DNA from 2 places in the Lactobacillus sp. CA30L genome. Region 1 is predicted to be linked to the other one. Evidence: predicted binding sites of a transcription regulator. Region 1 holds the regulator's gene; the other holds the start of a gene.
What was found. The regulator NrdR, encoded in region 1, represses ribonucleotide reductase genes. The targets are predictions, from matches to a motif close to ACACNATATATNGTGT.

Region 2: nrdJ (ribonucleoside-triphosphate reductase, adenosylcobalamin-dependent) is a predicted target of NrdR. The motif match lies at 1,929-1,944, and genes of this name have one in related genera.

The regions. Positions count from the first base shown of each region.
Region 1 is NZ_JBWXGB010000005.1:148,143-152,357, forward strand. It holds gene dnaI (primosomal protein DnaI) at 138-1,037, opposite strand; gene AC2JF8_RS07295 (DnaD domain protein) at 1,047-2,393, opposite strand; gene nrdR (transcriptional regulator NrdR) at 2,396-2,863, opposite strand; gene coaE (dephospho-CoA kinase) at 2,850-3,467, opposite strand; gene mutM (bifunctional DNA-formamidopyrimidine glycosylase/DNA-(apurinic or apyrimidinic site) lyase) at 3,464-4,215, opposite strand, start outside.
Region 2 is NZ_JBWXGB010000012.1:2,037-6,251, forward strand. It holds gene nrdJ (ribonucleoside-triphosphate reductase, adenosylcobalamin-dependent) at 1-1,857, opposite strand, end outside; gene AC2JF8_RS09120 (hypothetical protein) at 2,115-2,300, opposite strand; gene AC2JF8_RS09125 (YjjG family noncanonical pyrimidine nucleotidase) at 2,489-3,202, shown strand; gene AC2JF8_RS09130 (pyrroline-5-carboxylate reductase family protein) at 3,426-4,190, shown strand.

The sequences.
Region 1 (4,215 bases):
TCTTAGTGGATGAGTGGGGTGCGCCTGCGGTAAGAAACTTCCAGCAATCTTGTTCCTCTCTCTGAAATGCAGCGCATCATGTTCATTCATTGAAGATAATTATACCTAAAGAAAACGTGAATGCAAGTCCTTTTTAACTAATGGCGCCGGTTGGGTCCGGAAACGGTCACCTCCGTGGCCAGCGCGCGCACCCTTTCCATGAGCCGGGCCGCCTTCACGGGGTCAATTGCATTCTTGGTCTCCTTGAAGTGCTCCTCTAAGTCAGCCATCGCCAGGTTGGACGAAAAGAAGGTGGGCAGGACATTATCCATGCGTCCCTGCAGGATCACGGCCAGAACCTCGTCACGTGACCATTGGCTCAGGTTCTCAGCGCCAATATCATCCAGAATCAAGACGTCGCAGCTTGCGATGCGCTGAATCTCGTCCGGCAGTGAATTGTCGCCGAAGTGACTGGACAAACCGGCAATGAAGGTAGGCACGTGTAGGAAAACGACGCGCCTGCCCAGGGCCGCAGCCTGGTTGGCCAAACCCGCCAGCATGTAGGTCTTGCCCACACCAAAATTGCCGTACAAGTACAGGCCCTTCTGGTGAATGTTTTTGGCATAACCCGCCAAAAATTGCTGAATCTGCGCCAACGCATCGATCCGGCCGTTAGAGGTCTCCAGCTTGCTCAAATTAACGTCATGCAGGCTCTTGGGCAGGTTGATCAACTGCACATTTTGCTTAACCATGAGCTCGTGGTCCCGTGCAAGCTTGCTGGCATCGGGCACATACTGCAGGTCGATTGCATTGCCGTTCAGAATCAGCTGGGGCCGGTATCCCGCGGTCACCGGGTCCTGTCTGTGCTGCTGCGAATAAAACTCGTAGAGGCTCGACATACTTTTGTCAATCATTTCCGGGGTAATCTTGTCCCTGTGCTCATCAATAAACTGGCGCACCTTGGGCGCAGCCAGAACCTGCTGGCGGAGCGCATCCTGGTTGCCACTAGCGGCTGCACCCGCAGCATTTTTTTTCATATAATCACCAATCGATTGCATAATATCCACCTAATTCAAGCCGGTCTGATCCTCAAGTTTCTTGAAAAACTTCTTCAAGTCATCCGCTGAAACATCCGTCCTGTCCTTTGCCTTGTGTTTATTCCAGTCGGTACCCTTTTCAACCCGCTTTTTATTCGGGTAACGCTGGTACTGTCCCTTATTCTGCTCCCTTTTCATCATGTACTCAATGGCCTGCGCACCGCTTTTGACCCCGTGCTGCAGCCAGTCGTGCAGGATCTTGTTGGCCAACCTGTACGACACATTGGGGCCACTCTTGAGGCAGGCGTAAGTCAAGATGTTGAGCAGCTCCGCCGGGATGCCCTTTTGGTTATAGAGGTCATCGAGCACCCGGTATTCGCTGGCGTCAACGTAGTCATGTCGCTCGGTCTTCAGCTTATACAAAAACTGACTGGGCGACTCGTTCTGTGCCAGGTGCAAGACCTTCTGGTCCCGCGGGCTAAAGGTGCTATTTTGTTTTGCATCGGAACCGCCCTGCGTGTCTTGCATAATCTGCCTGCGCGTGCTGTCTGCATGGATAGTGTTGGCGATGGTCTCTTTGATCAGGGTCATGTTCAGCTGGTAGTCGCCGTGCAAACACGGCAGCGCCTCGTCGACAAAGTCCTGCTCGGTCAGGCCATAGGTCCGCATTACGGCCCGGATTGCATCCCGGTTCTGGTCAACCTCGCTGCCGGCAATCTGGTATATTTCAAACTGCTGCTTCATGAAGTCCCAGTCGATGCTGTCATCGGCATTAACGCTGGCTTTGCGGGGACTAGACGGCTGATTTTCCCGTGCGGCCTGCTTGACGTCCGGCGATGGGTCGATTGCTTCTTCCTCAGGCAGACGGAACACTTCCATAAAGGAAGCAGAAACATTTTCAGCTTCGTTCAAGCCGTTAACCTGGTGCTCATTCTTCTTGCCTTCACGGGCAAAGTCGCGGCTCAATTTTTGAAAGGCACTGACGCCGACCTTTTCCTTCAGCAGGCTGGCCAAAAGAGCGGTCGCAAAGAACTCGCTGCTGCTGGGAACAATGGTCAGGCGAAAGGCAAGCACCTTCCCCATGACCTTGTTGTCAAGGACGCGGGTTTCAACCAGCCCAACGGCCTCAAGCCTGCGCAGCGCTCCAAACAGCTTCTTGATATCGCAATCCAGCTGTTCCTGCAGGGCATAAATCCCCCTGGCCTCCGACAGCATCTCGTCGTGGTCGTAGTCCTCGTTCAGAGTAAGATAGAGGGCAAGCGCCAGTGCACCAACGAGGGGCTGGTACAGCCTAACCAGCGTACGCACGTCGCGGGCGGAAAGGTCTACGCGATTGGTAATAAAAAAGGGCTGCTTGGGATTGGGTTGCTTGACCATGGCTAACTTTCTTTCTCCCGTTTGGCAATCATGTCTTCCATCGTCTTCATGAAACTCGACATGTCCTTGAATTCACGGTAGATCGAGGCGAAGCGGATGTAGGCAACGTCGTCAATTTCGGCCAGCTCATCCATCACGACCTGCCCGATTTTCTTGGAAGAAATTTCGCTGACGCCCTGCTTTCTGATTTTGTTTTCAACATGGTCGACCAGCTGTTCAAACTGGACGCTGGTAATCGGACGCTTCTGCCCCGCTGCCATCACGCCGTGGAGGATTTTTTTGCGGTTGAAGGGCTCGCGCGTCCCGTCATTCTTGATCACGAGCAGCGGCGTGGTTTCCACCCGTTCAAAAGTGGTGAAACGGTAACCGCAATTTTCACATTCCCGGCGCCGTCTGATCGCGCGGTTTTCGTCACTCGGACGCGAATCGATTACCCGCGAAGCATTCTCACGGCAATTAGGACATTCCATGTTGGTCCTCCTCTTTAATCTGCACTAGCAGCTTTCTTAGTTCGGCCTCTAAATCTTCTATCGTACCCGTATTGAAGACAACATAATCGGCCAGCTTTTCCTTTTTGACCAGTGGCATCTGACTGTGAATCCGTGCAAGCGCCGCATCCTGAGTCAGGTGGTCGCGCTGCATCAGCCGCTTGACCTGCACGTCTGCGGGCAACGCAATGAGCAGGGTCCGGTCACAGTAACTTTGGCCGCCCGTTTCAAACAACAGGGGCGCATCAACAATGACCAGCTCTTCGCCAGCCTGCTTGTTTTGCGTAATTTTAGCCTGAATTTCCTGAAAAATCAACGGGTGCGTGATGCTATCCAAGATTTTCAGCTGGTTCTGGTTGCCAAAAACCAGCCGCCCCAGCTTAGCGCGGTCGATTGTGCGATCGGGCCGGATGATTGCGGGTCCAAACTGCTTAACAACCGCCCGGTACCCGGCACGGTCAACATCCAGGATGGCGCGTGCAATCAGGTCGCTGTCGATTATGGGGATGTTGTTTTGCTGAAAAAAGCGATCGGCCGTGCTCTTGCCGCTGGCAATGCCGCCCGTCACTCCTAAAACAAGCGTCATTTGTACAGCACCTGGCAGTGCGGGCAGAACGTGGTGCCACGGCCCGTGACCTTAATCTTTTCGAGTGGCGTGCCACACCGAACGCACGGTTCGCCCTTGTGACCATATACCTGCAGCATCTTCTGAAAGGCACCTGTTTCGCCGTTGGCGTCAAGGTAGGTGTGAACGGTGGTACCGTGCTTCTCAATTGCCCGCGTGATCAGGGCGTTAATGTTGTCGTGCAATTTATTAATCTTGTACCTGCTGATTTTATTGGCTTGGCTCAGCGGGTGAATCTTGGTTTCCCATAAGACCTCATCGACGTAAATGTTGCCCAGACCAGCAACGACAGATTGGTCAAGCAGGGCATTTTTGATGCTCTTTTTTTTACGGCCGAGGCCGGCAGCCAATGAGGCCGCCGTAAACGCGGGTGAGTTGGGTTCAGCGCCCAGCTTGCTGATCCCCGTCACGGTCTTTTCCGTGCCCGTGACAACCAATTGCATGCGCCCAAACTTGCGGACGTCATTGTAGCGCAGTGCGGTCCCATCGCTAAAAGCAAACTGCACGTGGTCGTGCTTTCCCTTGGGCTCATCCGCTGCAACTAAGCGGTACTTGCCCTCCATGCGCAAGTGCGACACGATGGTCAGCTGCTTAGTGAGACGAATCAGGAGGTACTTGGCATAACGCTCAATCGCGATGATCTTTTGTCCCGCCACCCGCTTGGCAAACTCAGCCGGATCACTGGCAATAATTTTAGGGTACCATAAGG
Region 2 (4,215 bases), on a different contig from region 1:
GTGTGCGGCCCGCAGCGGGAACTCAACGCAGGTCGTGTTCGGCGTGTAGATGTCGGGCTCGGAATGGTAGCCACAGTCATCCAGCGCCTTGAGCAGCGGGTCGGATGACTGGAAGCGAATCCGCTGAATCAAGTAGCCGGCGTAGTGGAAGTGCATCCCCTCGGACGCACCCGCCAATTTGGCCACCGTGCCGGAAGGCTTAACCGTCGTGTGCTTAATTGACGGCTTGCAGCCCAGGGCTTTGCTGTAGTCAGCATCGGCGTCTACCACCGCTTGGTATGCGTCTGATACCATCTTGATGCCCTTGGGGTCATAGATTGGCACCTTGATCTTGGCGCCGGTTTCCTCGTCAACGCCGTCCTTGAAGCCGGTAACGACGCGGTGGCCGAGGTCGTTTAGCAGCCAGTCCTGAATGCCGGACATGGAGACGCCGATCCGGCGGTTCTTGTAGATAATGGAGCGGGAGATTTCCCAGTCGTAGTCGCTGAAGGTTACCCGCTTGGTGTAACGTGCGGCCAGGCCGAAGACCTCCTTCAAATCCCAGCCCTGCTCCTCGGCGATGGCCGGGAAGACCTCGAACAGGTTGCAGGGTTCGCCGTTGGCCAGGGAGATCTCGCCGCACGGGTTGGTTCCTTCGACCTCGCCGTCGATGCCCTCCTGGTAGCCGTCGATAATGCGGCCGTAGTTCCGGGAGAGGTCGAGGTTGACCACGCCGGGTTCGCCGTTTTCCCTAATGCCGTTAGCAATCGGTTCGTAGTCCCTGAACTTGGAGTCAATGGCGACACTATTGTTGGAGGCCCAGCGGTGGTGGTAGAGCTTGTCCTTATCCTGCTTCATGGTGATGAAGTCCTGGTCGTCCTTGGATCCCAGGGCCAGTTCGGCTGACCGGCGCACGTTGCCGGCCACGACGGTCTTGCCGATTAGGTTGCAGATATCGGTGGCATCAACGGAAGTGAGCATGGCAGTGGCCCGGTTGTTGATGATCTGGTTAATATCAAAAAGCATCTCGACCAGTGGCATCGGTCCGGAAGCCGTGCCGCCAAAGCCGTGAATCTTGGCCCCGTATGGCCGGATGTCGCTGATGTCAAGCACCAGCTTGGTCTTGTTTTCGGGGTTGGTGGCCCTAAAGTGCATGTCGATCAGGCGTGCGTTGGCCAGGATCCAGCCCTCGCGCGTGTCGGGCAGTCTGTAGTAGACGTAGTCACTGGCAGCCTTGTTTTCCTGGGCCCACGCGTCTTTATCGCTTGCGCCCAGCTTAACGGACGCATCGTAAGAGGCACTGGACTTGTCAATGATGACGCTTAAGTCGATGCTGTTATCGACGCGGGGGATTTTCTCAATGTTTTCTTTGACAACGGAAAAACCGACGCCGCCCCCCTTCATCAACTGGTCAAAGAGAAAGGAGAAGGGCATTGAAACGGCCAGTTCGTTCTTGCCGATATAATTGGGGATGATGTGACTGTTGCCGTATTTCTGCGGGCGGATCGCGATGAACCAGCAGTTGTTCAGCGAATCACCGGTGCGCTTCTGGTAGTCGGTCCCCGAGACCCACAGGTTGCGGCCCGACGGGGTGGCGGCCAGTCCGTAGACCAGCCTGAAGAGCCTCTGGGCCTCCAGCGTTAGTTCGTCCACGACGTCCTGCGACGGGGAATTTTGCAAGCGGGGGTCAAGGTTAATGTTGCCCTCAATCACTCGCTTGATCGTCTCGTCCCAGTTTTCGGAGCGCTTTTGCTCCGGCAGCCACCTGGCGTAGGTACGCTTGTAGGTGACCCAGCCCAGTTCACCCCAGTGCGGCGTAACGGTTTGTTTCACTCGCTTGATATAGTCCTGACCTAAAGATATTCGCGGATTTTTCATATTCAAAGTCACTCCTCCAAAACTACTAATGTTTCACAGCCACATCATCTATTGCTACACCAAGAACTATAACACAATATCTTGTATTTTCTAAGGGCAGAAAGGAGGATCAAGCTGCGCGAAGAACGGTTGATTTAAAGGCGCGTAAGAATTAAGCCGGCTAAAAAATTTGTAAAAATCATATAGGAATTGGTTAGACTAAAACGCACAATAAGATAAGCCTTATTGTGCGTTAAAATATCTAATTATGCTTGAAATCAGTGCCGAAGCAGCGTGCACCCCAGGCAGATTAAGCCGCCGAGGAGCAGAAGGGGCACAAGCAGGTGAACGAAGAAAAAGAACCCTAACCCGCAAGCCAGCAGGAAAAGAAGGATTTTAAGCAGGCCCACCCCCAGCTTAAAAAACAGCCAGAGAAATCCAAATAACAATAATAATGTAAGCAAGCTTAGCCACCCCTTCCTCTAGAATTAAGGATAATTATAGTACGTTTGGGGCCGGCAGCAGCAATTATCCAGCGAAACTTTAAAAATAATTAATTATACCGCTTACAGCCCTAAAATTGGTATAATGGTCTTCCCACGCTATTAGTGAACGTGCTATTTTGAAAAATGACTGGAAAGGACGAGTTAATTTGCGCTTCAAACAAATAATTTTTGACATCGATGATACGCTGATCGACTTCGCAGCCACGGAAAGCTTTGCCCTGCACAGCCTCTTTAGGGCCCACCGCTGGGTGCTTGACGATGAATTGCAGCGGCGCTACCACGCATACAACCAGGGCCTGTGGCGGCAACTGGAGCAGGGCAAGATCGATTACGACCAGCTCACGCGGACGGTCTTCAGCAGCTTTATCAGGGAAAATCTGCACATTGAAGTTGATGGTCGGGCAATCATGGACGAGTACCGCTCGTACTTTGGCGAGTCCTACCAGCTCCTTCCAGGCGTTAAGGATACGCTGCGCTTTGCCAAGCGGCAGGGCTATAAGCTGACAATCCTGAGCAACGGCGAGGCCTTCATGCAGCGTCACCGCCTTGAACTAGCGGGCATTAGGGATTACTTTGACTTGATTGTCACGTCGGAAGAGGCCGGCTTTTCCAAGCCGGACCAGCGGATCTTTGATTACTTTTTTGCGCACACGAAGATTGGCCCCGCAGAAACGGTCTTCTTCGGCGATGGCCTGCAGTCGGATATCCTCGGGGCGGAGAAGTATGGCTTTGCCAGCGTTTGGTACAACCACCGCCACCGCAAGAACAGCCTGCACCTGCATCCCTTGTGCGAAGTGACCAATTACCCGCAGCTTGTTGGCCTGCTTAAAAATGACTTTCGGGTCAACCGCAAAGTTTGATCTTATTTGTACATAAAGGCGCGTCAATTAAGTATAATTGAGAAGAAGGGCAGGGTGCTTGCTGCGCCAGTAAAGCGCACCTCCTTTGATGATGATATTGAGATAAATAATGGCGTCAAGGACGTCGATTATGGGTCTTGGGGCACGTAGCGGCGCAAGTTGCCGGCGATCCGGATAAGAGTGCTTTTTGATTGGAAAAGCGTTAGTAAAGGGGAATTTGGGAATGAAAGTTGGATTTATTGGTACCGGCAAGATTGGCGGTGCACTCATTAGGGGGCTGATGCACGGCAAAGTGGCGCCAGCGGATATTTACGTTTTTAACGGCGGCCACGAGTCGGCCCAAAAAATTGCGGCAGCTAGTGGCTTGCACTTGGTCGATAACTACGCGGAATTTAACGGGTGCCAGGCGGTTATTGTTGCCGTTGGCGGGCCCGTCACCGACACGATTTTGGACAAACTGGGTCAAAAGTATCACGGCATCATCATGTCAACCGGTGGCGGCAACCTGATTGAGGTTAACAGGAAGCTGCCGGCGGGCTCTTCCTTTGTCAAGATTGTTCCCAACACCCCGGTCCAGATTGGCGAGGGCATCACAGTCGTCAGCTTTGCGCCTGAAGCCAATCAAAACGTACGTGACGCCGTTACGACGCTTTTGTCCTTAACCGGAGACGTGTACGTTGTGCCGGAGGAAAAGGCGGGCATTTATGGTACGGTTGCGGGGTGTACTCCCGCCTACGTTGACTTGATGATCAGTGCCCTGAGCGATGCGGCCGTGCAAAACGGCGTTAAGCGGGCCGAGTCTTACGCCATCATTGAAAAGATGATTTTGGGCACGGCCAAGCTTGCCCTGGCTAGCGAAGAACTGCCGGAAAAGCTAAAGGATGAAGTGACTACCCCGGGTGGAAGCACCATTAAGGGCGTGGTAAAGCTTGAAGAGCTGGGCTTTAGGAACGCGTTGATTCAGGCCATCAACGCCTCGGCCAACTAAAATGCCCGTTTTTGCTGACAAAAAA